4 regions of the Pseudomonas sp. IT-347P genome follow, and region 2 is predicted to be linked to each of the others. Evidence: predicted binding sites of a transcription regulator. Region 2 holds the regulator's gene; each other region holds the start of a gene.
The links. The regulator sigma-54, encoded in region 2, starts transcription at its own class of promoters, with help from an activator protein. The targets are predictions, from matches to a motif close to ANTGGCATNNANNTTGCTNT.

Region 1: a site for sigma-54 is predicted at 2,318-2,337, ahead of glnA (type I glutamate--ammonia ligase). Genes of this name have one in related genera too.
Region 3: a site for sigma-54 is predicted at 2,060-2,079, ahead of ACM6IV_RS03045 (circularly permuted type 2 ATP-grasp protein). Genes of this name have one in related genera too.
Region 4: a site for sigma-54 is predicted at 2,074-2,093, ahead of ACM6IV_RS12545 (CmpA/NrtA family ABC transporter substrate-binding protein). Genes of this name have one in related genera too.

What each region holds. Positions count from the first base shown of each region.
Region 1 covers NZ_CATKPQ010000055.1:214,968-219,648, forward strand. The annotation lists gene ACM6IV_RS20640 (DUF4124 domain-containing protein) at 1-19, opposite strand, end outside; gene ACM6IV_RS20645 (DUF4124 domain-containing protein) at 16-528, opposite strand; gene glnA (type I glutamate--ammonia ligase) at 817-2,223, opposite strand; gene thiI (tRNA uracil 4-sulfurtransferase ThiI) at 2,552-4,006, shown strand; gene typA (translational GTPase TypA) at 4,146-4,681, shown strand, end outside.
Region 2 covers NZ_CATKPQ010000044.1:54,328-59,008, reverse strand. The annotation lists gene lptC (LPS export ABC transporter periplasmic protein LptC) at 1-396, shown strand, start outside; gene lptA (lipopolysaccharide transport periplasmic protein LptA) at 383-928, shown strand; gene lptB (LPS export ABC transporter ATP-binding protein) at 928-1,653, shown strand; gene ACM6IV_RS16525 (RNA polymerase factor sigma-54) at 1,841-3,334, shown strand; gene hpf (ribosome hibernation-promoting factor, HPF/YfiA family) at 3,408-3,716, shown strand; gene ptsN (PTS IIA-like nitrogen regulatory protein PtsN) at 3,729-4,193, shown strand; gene rapZ (RNase adapter RapZ) at 4,196-4,681, shown strand, end outside.
Region 3 covers NZ_CATKPQ010000005.1:62,591-67,271, forward strand. The annotation lists gene speE (polyamine aminopropyltransferase) at 1-596, shown strand, start outside; gene ACM6IV_RS03035 (hypothetical protein) at 835-1,068, shown strand; gene ACM6IV_RS03040 (ribonuclease E inhibitor RraB) at 1,277-1,624, shown strand; gene ACM6IV_RS03045 (circularly permuted type 2 ATP-grasp protein) at 2,112-3,521, shown strand; gene ACM6IV_RS03050 (alpha-E domain-containing protein) at 3,534-4,484, shown strand; gene ACM6IV_RS03055 (transglutaminase family protein) at 4,481-4,681, shown strand, end outside.
Region 4 covers NZ_CATKPQ010000022.1:827,352-832,032, forward strand. The annotation lists gene rmf (ribosome modulation factor) at 493-708, shown strand; gene ACM6IV_RS12540 (quinone-dependent dihydroorotate dehydrogenase) at 966-1,985, opposite strand; gene ACM6IV_RS12545 (CmpA/NrtA family ABC transporter substrate-binding protein) at 2,208-3,419, shown strand; gene ACM6IV_RS12550 (ANTAR domain-containing response regulator) at 3,435-4,010, shown strand; gene ACM6IV_RS12555 (nitrate/nitrite transporter) at 4,444-4,681, shown strand, end outside.

The sequences.
Region 1 (4,681 bases), on a different contig from region 2:
TCAGCCACGCGCGGATCATGGCTTGTGCACTCGCTGCACGCTGAGGGCCACTGGCGGACTCTGCTGGATGATCGTCTGCCCATCAATCACCTGCACTGCGAGCCGGTGTTCGCCGCGATCGACGTTCACCATTTGCAGGATCGGCACGTTGCTCGGTTGGCCATAGGGCACATCATCCAGTACTAGCCTTAATTGATGCGGCGCTTGCAGGCGCGGTTTGATCAGCACTTGGACGGTGAACGTGCCGTTGTTGGCGCGCAGGGCTTCTTCGCTGGGCAGGCCGGCGAGTTCGAGAATGTCGTAAGCGTTGCGCGCAGGCTCACGTTTGTCGGCGTCAGATGCAGGTGGCGCGCTCGGCGCTTGCGGCTCAACCCGGTTGAGCGGCGGCAACTCCACCGGCTGCGCCTGCACGCCGTCCGGCGAGTGATCGCTGTACACCGTGTTGCCGTTGGCATCGGTGTACTTGTAGATCTGCGCCGCGACGGGCAGGGCGATCACCAGAAGAATGTAAAGAAAGGTACGACCCATGAAATCGACCGGGATTGAAAGCGATGGGGTGCAGCATAGGCCAGACGCGGCGGTTGGCCCAACCCTGTACACATCCAGAGATCATTCTCACGCCACAAATCCCCTTGTGGGAGCGGGCTTGCTCGCGAAGGCGTTGTATCAGTCGCCATCACCATCAATGACCCACCGCTTTCGCGAGCAAGCCCGCTCCCACAGGGGAAAGGCGTCGCGCCATAAAATCCGGGCAATAAAAAAGGCCTCCCGAAGGAGGCCTCTTTTTGTCACGCCACGTCGCGCGGCGCTACCGGATCAGCAGCTGTAGTACAGCTCATATTCCAGTGGGTGTACGAAGGTGCGAACCTTGATTTCTTCTTCGGATTTCAGCGCGATGTAAGCGTCGATGAAGTCGTCGGAGAATACGCCGCCCTTGGTCAGGAACGCGCGGCCCTTGTCCAGCTCTTCCAGAGCTTCTTTCAGGCTGCCGCAAACTTGCGGAATCTCTTTCGCCTCTTCAGGCGGCAGGTCGTACAGGTTCTTGTCGGCAGCATCGCCTGGGTGGATCTTGTTCTGGATACCGTCCAGACCGGCCATCAGCAGTGCTGCGAAAGCCAGGTACGGGTTGGCAGCCGGATCCGGGAAGCGCGCTTCGATACGGCGGGCTTTCGGGCTCGACACGTAAGGAATACGGATCGAAGCGGAACGGTTGCGAGCCGAGTAGGCCAGCATCACTGGAGCTTCGAAGCCTGGCACCAGACGCTTGTAGGAGTTGGTCGCCGGGTTGGTGAAGCCGTTCAGGGCCTTACCGTGTTTGATGATGCCGCCGATGAAGTACAGAGCGGTATCGGACAGGCCGGCATAGCCTTCACCAGCGAAGGTGTTCTTGCCGTCTTTCCAGATCGACATGTGCACGTGCATGCCCGAACCGTTGTCGCCGTACAGTGGCTTCGGCATGAAGGTTGCGGTGCGGCCGTACGCGTCAGCAACGTTGTGGACAACGTACTTCAGGGTTTGGGTTTCGTCGGCTTTCTTCACCAGGGTGTTGAACTTGACGCCGATTTCGTTCTGGCCGGCAGTTGCCACTTCGTGGTGGTGAACTTCGACGGTCAGACCCATTTCTTCCAGTGCGTTGCACATGGAGGTACGGATTTCGTGGTCGTGGTCGAACGGCGGAACCGGGAAGTAACCACCCTTGACGCCTGGACGGTGACCTTTGTTGCCGCCTTCGACGTCCTGGTCGGACATCCACGAACCTTGCTCGGAGTAGATCTTGAACATCGAGCCGGAGATGTCCGACTTGAATTTCACCGAGTCAAAGATGAAGAACTCAGGCTCTGGACCGGCGAACACAGTGTCACCGATACCGGTGGCTTTCAGGTGTTCTTCGGCGCGCTTGGCGATCGCACGTGGGTCGCGGTCGTAGCCTTGCATGCTCGAAGGTTCGATAATGTCGCACACCAGAATCAGGGTAGCGTCTTCGGTGAACGGGTCGAGAACGGCGGTTTCGTCAACCGGCATCAGGATCATGTCGGAGGCTTCGATGCCTTTCCAGCCAGCGATGGAGGAGCCGTCGAACATTTTGCCGACTTCGAAGAAGTCTTCGTCCAAAGCATCGCGAGCCGGCATGGTCACGTGGTGCTGAGTGCCTTTGGTGTCCGTGAAGCGCAGATCAATCCACTTGACGTCATGATCTTTGATGAGTTGAACCGTCTTCGACATACTGTCCTCCGGGTGGCTTAGGGCTAGTAGTGGATGCCCTTAAAGTTGGGTGATGCCGGCGCAGATACTCTGCCAAGGCAACCTGCCTCACAAGGGAGCAAATTGCATGCCAGTGCCCCAGCATGGGTTTTTTGCCCCAAATTCACGCTTATAAAGGTGCAAAGCGCCTGAATGAGGAAAATCTCGCCCTCTAATGTAGCGTCTTGAATTCAAAATGACCCGTTTTGGTGCATGCAAAACCTTCTGCACATTAACTGGTTAAACCTTGAGCAATTTCCGCTATAATCCGCGCCCCCCTTTTTCGGCTGGCCGTTCGCGCGCTGTTTTCATGAAACTAATCGTAAAAGTCTTCCCCGAGATCACCATCAAAAGCCGACCTGTCCGGACGAAATTCATCCGCCAGTTGGCCAAGAACATCCGCACCGTGCTCCGCGACCTGGACCCGGCCGTGGTGGTGAACGGCGTGTGGGACAATCTCGAGCTGGAGACCCGCGTTACCGACCCCAAAGCCTTGAAGGAGATGGGCGAGCGTCTGACTTGCATGCCGGGCATCGCGCACTTTTTGCAGATCGACGAGTACCCGCTGGGTGACTTCGACGACATCACCGAAAAGTGCAAACAGCATTACGGTGACGCACTGGCGGGGAAGATTTTCTCGGTGCGCTGCAAGCGCGCGGGCAAGCACACGTTCAGCTCGATGGACGTCGAAAAATACGTCGGCAGCAAGCTGCGCCGCGAGTGTGGTGCCGCCGGGATCGACCTGAAAGCGCCGGAAATCGAAGTCCGTATCGAAGTTCGCGACAAACGGTTGTTCGTCATCCACAGCCAGCACAACGGCATCGGCGGTTATCCGCTCGGTGCGTTGGAGCAGACGCTGGTATTGATGTCCGGCGGCTTTGACTCGACCGTTGCGGCCTACCAGATCATTCGTCGCGGCCTGATGACGCACTTCTGCTTCTTCAATCTGGGCGGTCGTGCCCACGAATTGGGCGTGATGGAAGTCGCGCATTTCATCTGGAAGAAGTACGGCAGCTCGCAACGCGTGCTATTTGTCAGTGTTCCGTTCGAAGAAGTCCTGGGCGAAATTCTCGGCAAAGTCGATAACAGTCATATGGGCGTCGTATTGAAGCGTATGATGTTGCGCGCGGCTTCCAACATCGCCGACCGCCTGCACATCGAAGCGCTGGTCACTGGCGAAGCGATCTCCCAGGTGTCGAGCCAGACCCTGCCGAACCTGTCGGTGATCGACTGCGTGACCGACAAACTGGTCCTGCGTCCGCTGATCGTGGCGCACAAGCAGGACATCATCGACACGGCCAACGAGATCGGCACCGCCGATTTTGCCCGGCACATGCCGGAATACTGCGGGGTCATTTCGGTCAACCCGAAGACTGCCGCCAAACGCGGTCGCGTTGAGCACGAAGAGAAAGAATTCGACATGGCGGTCCTCGAGCGTGCGCTCGAAAACGCCAAACTGGTGCCGATCGATCGGGTGATCGACGAATTGGGCCAGGACGTACAGATTGAAGAAGTCAGCGAAGCACTGGCCGGTCAGATCGTGATCGACATCCGTCACCCGGATGCCGCCGAGGATGAGCCGCTGGAACTCGCTGGCGTAGAAGTACAGACGATGCCGTTCTACGCAGTGAACGCTCGTTTCAAGGAGCTGGATCCGACTCGCCAGTACCTGCTGTATTGCGACAAAGGCGTGATGAGTCGCCTGCATGCTCACCATTTGCTCAGTGAGGGGCATGCCAATGTGCGCGTTTATCGACCGAGCTAAGTGCCCGGGGCTGTTTGCCTGTGGCCTGCGTCACCGGCCCCCCGACACCGCCGTCAAGCTGTAACGGCCATGCCGGACACTACTGTTAATCGCTGCCAAGACTTGTCAGCAAACCGAATCCTCTGATCGAGATACACAAGTGATCGAAAATCTACGCAACATCGCCATCATTGCCCACGTTGACCATGGTAAAACCACCCTGGTAGACAAACTCCTGCGTCAATCCGGCACCCTGGAGCGCAACGAGCTCAACGACGAGCGCGTGATGGACTCCAACGACCAGGAAAAAGAGCGCGGTATTACCATTCTGGCGAAAAACACCGCCATCAACTGGAACGGCTACCACATCAACATCGTGGACACCCCGGGCCACGCCGACTTCGGCGGCGAAGTTGAACGCGTAATGTCGATGGTCGACTCCGTTCTGCTGCTGGTTGACGCTCAAGACGGCCCTATGCCGCAAACCCGTTTCGTGACCAAGAAGGCTTTCGAAGCCGGCCTGCGTCCAATCGTGGTGATCAACAAGGTTGACCGTCCAGGCGCGCGTCCGGACTGGGTTCTGGACCAGATCTTCGACCTGTTCGACAACCTCGGTGCGACCGAAGAACAACTGGACTTCCAGGTTGTTTACGCTTCGGCCCTGAACGGCATTGCCGGTCTGGACCACACCGCCAT
Region 2 (4,681 bases):
GATGGCAAAGTGCAGTACGAGATGACCTCCGACAAGGCCGAACACGTCAAGGCCACCGATATCACTCTGGTGACCAAGCCTGATTTGAACATGTATCGCGGCACCGACTTCCCATGGCACGTGACCAGCGAGCGCGGCGAAGTGAATTCGGGCGGTACCGAAGTGGAACTGATCGATTCGGTCCGCGTGCAGCGCACCGATGAAAAACAGCGCGGCACCCTGATCACCAGCACGCGCATGACCGTGTTCCCGCAGCAAGAATATGCGCAGACTGCGCAACCCGTTAGAATCGAGGGCGCTGGTGGCGTATCGACTGGCGTCGGAATGAAAGCGTACCTGAAGGACAGCAGGATACACCTGCAATCGAACGTAAGAGGACAGTATGAGGCTCGTTAAAACCCTCCCTATTTTGCTCAGTCTGGGCGCAGCACTGGGAAGCGTGAGCGCCTGGGCTCTGCCGAACGATCAGCAGCAACCTATCCGCATTCAGGCCGACGACGCCCAACTGGACGACAAGAACGGCATCGCGACCTATAAAGGTGATGTGATCATCACCCAGGGCTCGATGATCGTTAAAGGCAACACCGTCACCATGACTCGCGCGCCGAATGGCGATATCGACGTGGTGACCTCCGTGGGCAATCTGGCTTACTTCGAGCAGTTGCAAACCCAGGGTGACACCAAACCGGTTCAAGGCTACGGCGTGACGATTCAATATCACGCCCAGCAAAACCGCGTCGTGCTGATCGATAAGGCCAAGGTCGTCGACAAAGACGGCAACGTCACTCAGGGCGAAAAAATCGTCTACGACACCGTGAAGAAACTGGCCAGCGCCGGTCGCGCTACCGGCAGCAAGGTCACCGAGGCGCGTCCGCGCATCGACATGGTGATCCAGCCGAAGAAGAAAACCGACGAGAAAACCCAGTAATGGCAACTCTGAAAGCTCAGCACCTGGCCAAGGCCTATAAAAGCCGCCAGGTCGTGCGTGACGTCAGCCTGTCGATCGACAGCGGCCAGATTGTCGGCCTGCTTGGCCCGAACGGCGCCGGCAAGACGACCTGCTTCTACATGATCGTCGGGCTGGTACAGGCCGATCAGGGCCGCGTGCTGATCGACGATCTGGACGTCAGCCACCAGCCAATGCACGGTCGTGCCAAGGCCGGGATCGGTTATCTGCCGCAAGAAGCGTCGATCTTCCGCAAACTGTCGGTGGCCGACAACATCATGGCCATCCTCGAGACCCGTCAGGAGCTCGACAAGGCCGGCCGCCGCAAGGAGCTGGAAAGCCTGCTGCAGGAATTCCACATCAGCCACATCCGCGACAACCTCGGCATGAGCCTGTCCGGTGGTGAACGCCGCCGGGTGGAAATCGCCCGCGCTCTGGCGACCGCACCGAAATTCATCCTGCTCGACGAACCATTCGCCGGTGTCGACCCGATCTCGGTTGGCGACATCAAGCAGATCATCCACCACCTCAAGGCCAAAGGCATCGGTGTATTGATCACCGACCACAACGTCCGTGAGACGCTGGATATCTGCGAAACCGCTTACATCGTCAACGATGGTCAACTGATCGCTGAAGGCGACGCAGAAACCATCCTGGCCAACGATCTGGTCAAGGAAGTGTATCTGGGCCACGAGTTCCGCCTGTAAGCGCAACAGTGCCCGGTGCGCCGCCCGGGCGCTGTATCGATTCAAGCAGGATTTAATCCGCTTTAATTGTTACGGCGCTCTAGGCAAACACTTCAGTTTCAGGCATATAATTTGCTTAAGTTTGGCGCTTCGGCGCCCTGTAGTGGATGGCGCATAGCGCCGGCGAATAAGGTGTTAAGCCCCTGCCATGAAACCATCGCTAGTCTTGAGAATGGGCCAGCAGCTGACGATGACACCGCAGCTGCAACAGGCCATCCGCCTGCTCCAATTGTCGACCCTGGATCTGCAACAGGAAATCCAGGAGGCTCTGGAATCCAATCCGATGCTCGAACGCCAGGAAGAAGGCGACGACTTCGACAATTCCGACCCCATGGCCGACAACGCCGAACAGAAGCCCAACACCGAGATCCAGGAACCTTCCTATCAGGAAACCGCGCCGACGGTAGATAACCTCGAGGACGGTGAATGGAACGAACGCATCCCCAACGAGCTTCCAGTCGACACGGCCTGGGAAGACGTTTACCAGACCAGCGCCAGTAGCCTGCCCAGCAGCGATGATGACGAGTGGGACTTCACCACCCGCACCTCCGCCGGCGAGAGCCTGCAGAGCCACCTGCTGTGGCAACTGAATCTCGCACCGATGTCCGACACCGATCGCCTGATCGCCGTCACCCTGATCGATTGCATCAATAATCAGGGCTACCTGGACGAGACCCTCGAGGAAATCCTCGAGGCGTTCGATCCGGAACTGGACATTGAACTCGACGAAATCGAAGCCGTTCTACATCGCATCCAGCAATTCGAACCGGCTGGTATCGGCGCGCGCAACCTTAGTGAATGCCTGCTGCTGCAATTGCGTCAGTTACCCGCCAAGACGCCATGGCTGGCTGAAGCGAAACGTCTGGTCAGCGATTACATCGATCTGCTCGGCAGCCGCGATTACAGCCAGTTGATGCGACGCATGAAGCTCAAGGAAGACGAGCTGCGTCAGGTCATCGAACTGGTGCAGAGCCTCAATCCGCGCCCGGGTTCGCAAATCGAATCGACTGAAGCCGAATACGTTGTCCCCGACGTCATCGTGCGCAAGGACAACGAGCGCTGGCTGGTCGAACTCAATCAGGAGTCGGTGCCACGCCTGCGCGTCAACGCCCAGTACGCGGGTTTCGTCCGCCGCGCCGACACCAGCGCCGACAACACCTTCATGCGCAATCAATTGCAGGAAGCCCGCTGGTTCATCAAGAGCCTGCAGAGCCGTAACGAAACCCTGATGAAAGTAGCCACCCAGATCGTCGAGCATCAGCGCGGTTTTCTGGAGTACGGCGACGAAGCCATGAAGCCGTTGGTCCTGCACGACATCGCCGAAGCGGTCGGTATGCACGAATCGACGATTTCCCGGGTGACCACGCAGAAATTCATGCATACCCCGCGCGGTATTTATGAGTTGAAATACTTTTTCTCCAGCCACGTCAGCACCTCCGAGGGCGGCGAATGCTCGTCCACAGCGATCCGCGCGATCATCAAAAAACTGGTTGCCGCGGAAAATCAGAAAAAGCCGTTGAGTGACAGCAAGATCGCTGGTTTACTGGAGGCACAAGGCATTCAGGTGGCTCGCCGCACCGTCGCCAAGTACCGCGAATCCCTCGGGATCGCGCCTTCGAGCGAACGCAAGCGGTTGATGTAAGCCACGTTACAGCGTTCCAGTGGCAGGCTTTTCGGCCTGCCGCTTTATGCACTGGCAACGAAGGAGAAGCTGTATGCAAGTCAACATCAGTGGACACCAACTGGAAGTGACCCAACCTCTGCGTTCCTACATCGAGGAAAAACTCCAACGACTGGAGCGACATTTCGACAAGATCACCAACGTGCAAGTCACGATGTGCGTCGAAAAGCTGAAGCAGAAAATCGAAGCCACCTTGCATATACCCGGCAGCGAAGTGGTCGCCAACGCAGAAGATACTGATATGTATGCTGCGATCGACTCACTGACCGACAAGCTGGATCGCCAACTCAAAAAGCATAAGGAAAAGACCCAGAGCCTCCTTCAGGGCGCAACCGGTCGTTAACATCCCTAATCCATGATCCGACTTGAAACCATCCTGACCCCCGGCCGTTCCCAAGTGAACGCGCCGGGCGGCAGCAAGAAAAAAGCCCTCGAACAGATTGCCAACCTGATCCATCGCGAAGTGCCGGATCTGGCGATGCAAGATGTCTTCGAGGCGTTGATTGCCCGTGAAAAACTCGGTTCCACCGGTTTTGGCAACGGCATCGCCATTCCTCACTGCCGCCTCAAGGGTTGCCAGTCGCCCATCAGCGCGCTGTTGCACCTTGAAGCCCCTATCGATTTCGACGCCATCGACGGCGCGCCGGTGGACCTGCTGTTTGTTTTGCTGGTCCCGGAAGCCGCAACCGATGCGCACCTGGAATTGTTGCGTCAGATCGCCAGCATGCTCGATCGCAAGGAAGTACGCGATAAACTGCGCAGCGCCCCGAGCAGCGAAGCCTTGTACCAGGTCGTACTGGACGAGCAGAACGGGCATTAATCATGCGTTTGATCATCGTCAGTGGCCGTTCGGGCTCGGGCAAAAGTACCGCCCTGAACGTCCTTGAGGACAACGGTTACTACTGCATCGACAACTTGCCGGCGGGATTGCTGCCGGAGCTGGCCGAGCGCGCCCTGATTCACACTGAACTGGCGCAACCGCTGGTGGCCGTGTCGATCGATGCGCGCAACTTGCCAAGCCATCTGTCACGCTTCCCCGAATTGCTTGAAGACGCCAGAAGCAAGCATATCCAGTGCGATGTGCTGTATCTGGACGCTGACGAGGAAACCCTGCTCAAACGGTTTTCCGAGACCCGTCGTCGTCATCCGCTGAGCAATGCCAATCGCTCGCTGGCCGAGGCGATTCAGGATGAAACCGCCCTGCTCGGCCCGATCGCCGATCTCGCTGACCTGAAGATCAACACCACCAATCTGAACCTGTACCAGTTGCGCGATTCCATCAAGCTGCGCCTGCTGAATCAGCCGGAG
Region 3 (4,681 bases), on a different contig from region 2:
TGCGCGAAGTGACCAAGCACGCCGGTGTCGAGCACATCACCATGGTCGAGATCGACGGCACCGTGGTCGACATGTGCAAGGAATTCCTGCCGAACCACTCCAGCGGCGCCTACGACGATCCGCGTCTGAACCTGGTGATCGACGACGGCATGCGTTTCGTCGCCACCACCACGGAAAAATTCGACGTGATCATCTCCGACTCCACCGACCCGATCGGCCCGGGCGAGGTGTTGTTCTCGGAGAACTTCTACCAGGCCTGCCACCGCTGCCTGAACGAGGGCGGCATCCTCGTGACCCAGAACGGCACGCCGTTCATGCAGATCGACGAAGTGAAAACCACCGCCGGGCGTCTGAACAGCCTGTTCCCGGACTGGCACTTCTACCAGGCTGCCGTCCCGACCTACATCGGTGGTTCGATGACTTTCGCCTGGGGCTCGACCAACCCGGCCTACCGCAAGCTCAGCCGTAAAACCCTGCAACAGCGCTTCATCGGCAGCGGCATCGTCACCCGCTACTACAACCCGGAAATTCACCTCGGCGCGTTTGCCTTGCCGCAATACGTACTGCAAGCGATCAACAAGCCAGGCAACGACTAAAAGAACACTGCGAAACCCCTGTGGGAGCGGGCTTGCTCGCGAAAGCGGACTGTCAGCCAACAAATTTGTTGGATGACAAATCGCATTCGCGAGCAAGCCCGCTCCCACATTTTTTTTGCCCACACGGTCGATGTCGTTTTTTTCATCTTTGCCCGTTGTAATCCTTTTGAACCAACTTTCGGCGTACACAGTCGAGATAGGTGTAAGCCCATTTGCGGGTTTGATCGAGGAGGCACCGATGCAAAAGTGGAAAGTCACTTTCGTGGATGATCATGGTGAAATCGTTGATGAGATCTTCGAACGTGAGGAATGCCCGTCCGATGATGAAGCCGCACGGTTGATCAAGGAGCGGCTTCTTCCGGTCGCCGCAAAGTTGGATCTGAACGATCTTGAAGGGCGCACCGCCGATGCCGGGGTGAAAAATCTCAAGACACAGAACGGCATCGAAATCCGCAGCATCACACCCGTCTGAATACTTCCTGTCATCTCGTAAACCAGGCCTTGGCAGCAGCTCTATCTTGGGGCTACTCTGCAAGCGAGATCAGCGAATGGATCGCTAAGGTCTGGTCTTGTCAGCTACATGCTTGTTCCCGCGTGCAACCACGTTGCCGTCGTACTTTGGCCACAGGCCCGGGGCGGGAATACGGAAAGTCTATCCATCTATGCGAGGGGGACGATTCATGAGCACAGCCTATCAAGAAGACATCAGCAGCAATGTTCTGCGCCGCATGAAAGAAGGCGGTTTCGATTTTTCCCGATTCCATCCCATCGAGTTCTACGCCATTTTCCCGGACGAGGAGCGGGCGCGCAGGGCGGCAGGCAAATTTCGCGGTGAATCCATCAATGCCCAGGTCAGCGTGCGTGATGACGGTGCGTGGGCGCTGGAATTAAGCAAAGTGATGTACGCGACCTATGACGATATCGGCGACTTCGAGCAGGGCTTTTCGGCAGTGGTCGAGCCCTTGGGCGGCATTATCGAGGGCTGGGGCGTGAAGCAGGAGGTGCGCAATCGTCACCGTTTGAACTGACCTCTGGTTTCATTTGTTGAACAGCGGCTGACCTTCGGGTTGGCCGTTGTCATTTCCGGCGTCAGCAAAACGCCGTGGCAAAACCCTGAAACAAGAAACCGAGGCAAAAAAAAGCCACCGGAGAGGGTGGCTAAAAGGGAAGACCGATAAGGAGAGGAAACCGGTCAGGGTTACAGCGGGGCGGGCTGCGATGGCAGTCCAGATCAGTTGAGCCGGTGACTTCAAGGCCTTGCGGCCGGTGAAGTTTTGCAGCGAATGCGCGGATTATCCGCAGGCCGCGCCGGGCAGTGAAATCAACTCTGGCTATGCTGGTGATAGGCGACGCCGTGCGTCGCAATGAAGCGGGGGCAATCCGGTTGGCGCATTTGCCGCACAGGAATGGTGCGGTGCCTGCGGCGTGAATATCCAACTGGTTGAAATCAAAGCGTTTATGCCGATGGCACGGGCCTTGCGAAGGCCTGTATGTCCGGGTGACAAGGAGTACGGCATGATCCGCACCTATTTTGATGAGATGTACGATGCCGGCGGCCAGGTTCGCCCGCATTATCGGGAGTTCGCCCGATGGCTGGCCGACACGCCAGACGAGCTGCTGGCCCAGCGGCGACGCGAGGCCGATCTGCTGTTCCATCGCGCCGGCATTACTTTCACGCTCTATGGGGACGAGCAGGGCACCGAGCGCCTGATTCCTTTCGACACCATCCCGCGCAGCATTCCCGCCAGTGAATGGCGGATCGTCGAGCGCGGCTGCATCCAGCGGGTCAAGGCGTTGAACATGTTCCTCGCCGACCTCTATCACGAGCAGCGCATCATCAAGGCCGGGATCATTCCCGCCGAGCAGGTGCTGGCCAACGAGCAATATCAGTTGGCGATGCAAGGTCTGGATCTGCACCGCGATATCTATTCGCACATCTCCGGCGTCGATCTGGTGCGCGACGGCGACGGCACCTATTACGTGCTCGAAGACAACCTGCGTACGCCGAGTGGCGTCAGCTACATGCTCGAAGACCGCAAGATGATGATGCGCCTGTTCCCGGAGCTGTTCGCCGCCCAGCGCATTGCGCCAATCGACCACTACCCGAACCTGTTGCTCGACACCCTGAAAAGCTCCAGTCCGATTGATAACCCGAGCGTGGTAGTGCTGACGCCCGGACGCTTCAACAGTGCCTTCTTCGAACATGCGTTCCTGGCGCGGGAAATGGGCGTGGAACTGGTCGAGGGCGCGGACCTGTTCGTGCGTGACGACAAGGTCTTCATGCGCACCACCGACGGCCCGAAAGCGGTAGACGTGATCTACCGCCGCCTCGACGACGCGTTCCTCGATCCGCTGGCGTTCAACCCCGATTCGATGCTCGGTGTGCCGGGGCTGCTGTCGTCCTATCGCTCCGGCAATGTGGTGCTGGCCAACGCCATCGGCACGGGCGTGGCAGACGATAAATCGGTGTATCCGTTTGTCACCGACATGATCCGCTTCTACCTCGACGAAGAGCCGATCCTGAAAAACGTACCGACCTGGCAATGCCGCAACCCGTCTGAACTTTCCCATGTGCTGGCCAATCTCCCGGATCTGGTGGTCAAGGAAACCCAAGGCTCCGGCGGTTACGGAATGCTCGTGGGGCCGGCGTCGACGACGGCGGAAATCGATGCCTTCCGCGAGCGCATCAAGGCCAAACCCCACGCATACATCGCGCAACCGACGCTGTCGCTGTCGACCTGTCCGACCTTTGTCGAAAACGGCATTGCGCCGCGCCATATCGACTTGCGCCCGTTTGTCTTGTCCGGTCGCGAAACCCGCGTAGTACCCGGCGGTTTGACCCGCGTTGCGTTGCGCGAAGGCTCCCTGGTGGTGAATTCCTCCCAGGGCGGCGGAACCAAGGACACCTGGGTGGTCGAGGATTGAAGGAAGCTTGCCATGTTAAGTAGAACTGCCTCGGATCTGTATTGGATGTCGCGTTACCTGGAGCGGGCGGAAAACCTCGCGCGGATGCTCGACATCAGTTATTCGCTGTCGCTGATGCCGCAGGACGGTCGCGGCGATGGCTTGCACGAATTGGCCATGCCGCTGCTGATCACCGGCACCCTCGATGATTATCTGGAGCGCCACGGTGCGCTGCATGCAGAACGCCTGTTGCACTTTTTCGCCCTTGATGCGGCCAATCCGGCGAGCATTTACAGCTGCCTCGGCGCCGCCCGGGCCAGTGCCCATGCAGTGCGTGGACGCATCACCGCGGACATGTGGGAGAACATCAACGCGACGTGGCTGGAGATTCGCGGGATCGCCGAACAGGGCCTCAGCCGCTACGGCATGAGCCGTTTCTGCGAATGGATCAAGGAACGTTCGCACCTGTTCCGTGGCGCGTCGTACGGCACGATCATGCGTAACGATGCGTTTCGCTTCATTCGCCTCGGGACGTTTATCGAGCGTGCGGACAACACCCTGCGATTGCTCGATGCCCGCTATGAAATGGCTGGCGATCAGGCCGAAGCGGTCAGTGACGGCACGGCCCACGCCTATTACCAGTGGAGTGCCTTGCTGCGCGCCTTGTCTTCGTTCGAGGCCTACACCGAAATTTACCGCGACGCTCCTGGCGCCAGGCATGTCGCCGAATTGCTGCTCTTGCGTGCCGACGTACCGCGCTCGCTAAGGGCCTGTACCGAAGAAATCGACCAGATTCTTGCGCAACTGCCCGGCGCTAACGGTCGACCCGCGCAACGCTTGGCAGCGGAAATGGATGCACGCCTGCGCTACACCGGCATCAACGAAATTCTCGAGGAAGGCCTGCACGCCTGGCTGACCGAATTCATCCCGCTGGTGCGCCAGTTGGGCAACGCCATTCACAGTTCCTACCTGGAGGCTGCATGAGACTTTCCATTAGCCACGAGACCACCTATCACTACGAAGATCAGGTGCGGGCGAGCATCCAGTACCTGCGGCTGACCCCCCACGACAGCGAACGTCAGCACGTGTTGAGCTGGCAACTCGACCTGCCGCGCCCGGTGCGCGCGCAACTCGATCCGTTCGGCAATATCCTGCATGTGCTGACCATGGATGAACCGCAC
Region 4 (4,681 bases), on a different contig from region 2:
TGCCGATCCGGTTTTCAATCAGGCGCTTTTCTAAAAGAGCGCCCGCGTGGCACGAAGGTGTGCCGTTCCATCCCCGCTGCTCGGGTTAAAAGAGCTTAGATGCCGGGACAGATAAAAAAGTTGAAGAAACAAAAAGTCTTGAAACGACCCTTCGTCGCTTTATACCCAAGCGCAAACGTGGGTCATTCTCACTAAAGAATTAACCCGGTCGTCCAGCGCGGGGCCGATCATACCGGGGTTTGCTGAAAAAACGTGCATGAAACCCGTCGTTACTTATGGCTGTAGCACTAAATTCGTTACGTCCTTATGACAAAACGATCATTCCCTCGGTGTGACTCATTGGTTAGAACTGAACACAGGTTGACGTCGCAACGGCGTCAACACCTTGGCTCGCCACGCCGGCAGCGAGCCGCACCATGGCAGGTTTGTTCTGCCAGACCTCAGTTGAGGTCAACGCGACACAAAACAGTCAACAAGTGAGGGAAACACCCTATGAGAAGACTTAAGCGTGATCCGTTGGAAAGAGCATTTTTGCGCGGATATCAATATGGCGTTGGTGGCAAATCCCGTGAGCTTTGCCCATTTACTCTACCGTCGGTACGTCAAGCCTGGATTAACGGCTGGCGAGAAGGACGCGGCGACAACTGGGACGGTATGACCGGCACTGCGGGAATCCACAGACTCAACGAACTTCACGCCGTCGGCTGACACAGGGCATTTATTCCGACACGACAATCTGAATTTGTATCGACTTAACCACGCACGTCCTTCCCGGACGGCGGGCTCCGGCCCAGGGGCTCCTTCGAGGAGCCCTTTTTTATGCCTGCTACATTATTTGTGCCATACACAAAACCTGTAGGAGTGAGCCTGCTCGCGATAGCTTTATTTCGGTCACTTCATCAGCGACTGACAGACCGCCATCGCAAGCAGGCGAAGGCCTACAAGGGAACAGTGGTGTCTATGGATCAGCGCAGCGCAGCGATCGCGTCTACCGACTCACGAATCAGCGCCGGGCCTTTATAGATAAAGCCAGAATAGATCTGCACCAGGCTCGCACCGGCCAGTATCTTCTCGGCTGCGTGCTTGCCTTCGGTAATCCCGCCAGCCGCGATGATCGGCAACCGCCCCGCCAACTCAGCGGCCAGCACCTTCACGGTATTCGTGCTCTTCTCACGCACCGGCGCGCCGGACAAACCGCCCGCCTCGTCGCCATGCTCCATGCCTTCGACGCCGACACGGCTGAGGGTGGTGTTGGTCGCGATCACCGCGTCCATGCCGGTTTCGATCAGTGCCTGGGCAACCTGGGCGGTTTCTTCATCGGTCATGTCCGGCGCGATCTTGATCGCCAGCGGCACATGTTTGCCGTGACGCAAGGCCAGTTCGGCGCGGCGCGTGGCCAGATCGGCGAGCAATTGCTTCAGCGAATCACCAAACTGCAGACTGCGCAGGCCCGGGGTGTTCGGCGAGCTGACGTTGACCGTCACGTAACTGGCGTGGGCGTAAACCTTGTCCAGGCAAATCAGGTAATCGTCGACCGCACGCTCAACCGGCGTATCGAAGTTTTTGCCGATGTTGATGCCCAACACGCCGGTGTACTTGGCCGCTGCCACCCGCGCCAGAAGATTATCAACGCCGAGGTTGTTGAACCCCATGCGATTGATGATCGCCTCGGCTTCCGGCAGACGGAAGATTCGTGGTTTCGGGTTGCCCGGCTGCGGACGCGGGGTCACGGTGCCGATTTCGACAAACCCGAAACCCAGTTGCGCGAAACCGTCGATGGCCGCGCCGTTCTTGTCCAGACCGGCCGCCAGACCTACCGGGTTCGGAAACTCAAGGCCCATGACGGTCACCGGCTTCTTCGCCGGCGCCTTGCACAGCAAGCCGTTTAAGCCCAAACGCCCACCCGCGCCGATCAGATCCAGCGACAGGTCGTGGGAGGTTTCCGGGGAAAGTTTGAACAACAGCTGACGGGCCAGGGTGTACATGGGCGGCGATGACTCGGGCGGCGAAAAGAGGCGGCGATTATAGCCGGGCATCGACCTGCCGCGCGAGGCGCACGCGCAAATCGCTGTCTCTGGCATATGCCTTGCACCCTCCTGGCTATCAGTGCGTCGGTCAATGACGGCAGGCGGGCAAGGACAATGGCGTCGTCTTCGGGGTTTGCCTGGGCAAAGTCCGTGGCGGCGCTTTTTTTCGAGGTACGTTGGATGAATGAACCTTCGGTAGGGCCACTGGCCTGGGTCAATGGCAGCGATGCCCCGGAAAAAAGTGCGATCAACCTCGGCTTCATGGCCCTGAGCGATTGCGCCTCTGTCGTCGTTGCGGCCACACAGGGCTTCGCCCAGCCTTACGGATTGACCCTGAACCTCAAGCGCCAGACATCCTGGGCCAATTTGCGCGACAAACTGGTCAGCGGCGAACTGGATGCTGCGCACAGCTTGTATGGCCTGATCTACGCCGTGCATCTGGGCATCGGCGGGGTCGCCCCAACCGAAATGGCCGTGTTGATGGGCCTGAACCAGAACGGCCAGAGCCTCAACCTCTCCCACGGTCTGCAAAGCCTCGGTGTGAGCAGTCCTGAAGCGCTGGACCGGCATGTGCACCAAAGCCGCGCAAAACTCACCTTCGCCCAGACCTTCCCCACCGGCACTCACGCCATGTGGCTGTATTACTGGCTGGCGAGTCAGGGCATTCATCCATTGCAGGATGTCGACAGCGTGGTGGTACCGCCGCCGCAAATGGTCGCGCACCTGCAAGCCGGGCGCATTGATGGCTTTTGCGTCGGCGAACCGTGGGCGGCCAGCGCGGTGCAGCAGGATCTTGGCTTCACCCTCGCCACCAGCCAGACCATCTGGCCCGATCATCCGGAAAAAGTCCTGGGCTGCACCCGTGAATTTGTCGAGCAATACCCCAACACCGCGCGGGCGCTGGTAATGGCGATTCTCGAAGCCAGCCGCTTTATCGAAGAGAGCCCGGAAAATCGCCGCAGCACCGCACAGTTGCTCAGCGCCCCGGACTATCTGGACGCGCCGGTGTCGTGCATTGAACCGCGCTTTCTCGGTGACTATGCCGATGGCCTCGGCAATCGCTGGCAGGATCCGCACGCGCTGCGCTTTCACGGTAACGGCGAGGTGAATCTGCCGTATCTGTCGGATGGCATGTGGTTCATGACCCAGTTCCGCCGCTGGGGCTTGCTGCGTGAGGACCCGGATTACCTCGCCGTCGCCCGTCAGGTTCAACGGCTGGATATCTACCGCGCCGCCGCCACCGCGGTCGGCGTCGCCGCGTGGGGCACCGACATGCGCAGCAGCCAGTTGCTCGACGGCAAGGTCTGGGACGGCAGCGACCCGGCTGGTTATGCGCGCAGTTTCAAGCTGCACGCGTTGAACGACGACGCGCCCCTTCTCGCCCGCCGCTGACAGGAGCCCACGAACATGTTGCGCATTCTGTTGATCAACGACACGGCGAAAAAAGTCGGTCGCCTGAAGGCCGCACTGACCGAAGCGGGATTCGAAGTGATCGACGAGTCCGGCCTGACCATCGACCTGCCCGCACGCGTCGAAACGGTGCGCCCGGACGTGATCCTGATCGATACCGAGTCACCCAGCCGCGATGTCATGGAGCAAGTGGTGCTGGTCAGCCGCGACCAGCCACGGCCGATCGTGATGTTCACCGACGAACACGACCCCGGTGTGATGCGTCAGGCGATCAAGTCCGGGGTCAGTGCCTACATCGTCGAAGGCATTCACGCCCAGCGTCTGCAGCCGATTCTCGATGTGGCGATGGCCCGTTTCGAAAGCGATCAGGCCTTGCGCGCGCAGCTTCAGGCGCGGGATCAGCAATTGGCCGAACGCAAGCGTATTGAGCTGGCCAAGGGGTTGTTGATGAAGATGAAGGATTGCAATGAGGAAGAGGCTTACACCTTGATGCGGCGCCAGGCGATGAGCCGGCAGCAGAAGCTGATTCAGGTGGCGGAGCAGATTATTGCCATGAGTGAGTTGCTGGGCTGAAAGTACTGACGGCTTTAAAAGCCCCTCACCCTAGCCCTCTCCCGGAGGGAGAGGGGACCGATCGAGGTGTCTGGCGTCAAACATCGACATAAAAGACCGAGTCGATTATGGATTCACAGCAGAAATCACAGGTCGGCGTACTTCGCGAGCATCCCCCAATCAGTCCCCTCTCCCTCCGGGAGAGGGTTAGGGTGAGGGGCTTTTGATTTTCCGGCTGTTGGCACAAATCTCGCTATGTAAAACGCACAGGTAACCAACGGCGGTTGCCCCACCCACGACAAAGACGTCGCTCACCCCGTTCGCCCCTCGGCGAATCAGGTAGCGGCGTTTTTGCGTTTTGGCCCCACAGCCCGGGGCCGGTGGTGCGGCCGTGGCGGCGCCCCACCTGCTGTGCATGACTCCTTTTCGAGACACTTTTCAGCTGAGGTGCGCGATGAATTCAAGCTTCTGGAAATCCGGCCACACCCCGACCCTGTTCGCGGCCTTCCTGTATTTCGACCTGAGCTTCATGGTCTGGTACCTGCTCGGCCCGCTGGCCGTGCAAATTGCCGCCGACCTGCACCTGACCACGCAGCAACGCGGCCTCGTTGTCGCCACGCCGATCCTCGCCGGTGCGGTGCTGCGTTTTGTCATGGGCATGCTCGCCGATCGGTTGTCGCCGAAAACCGCCG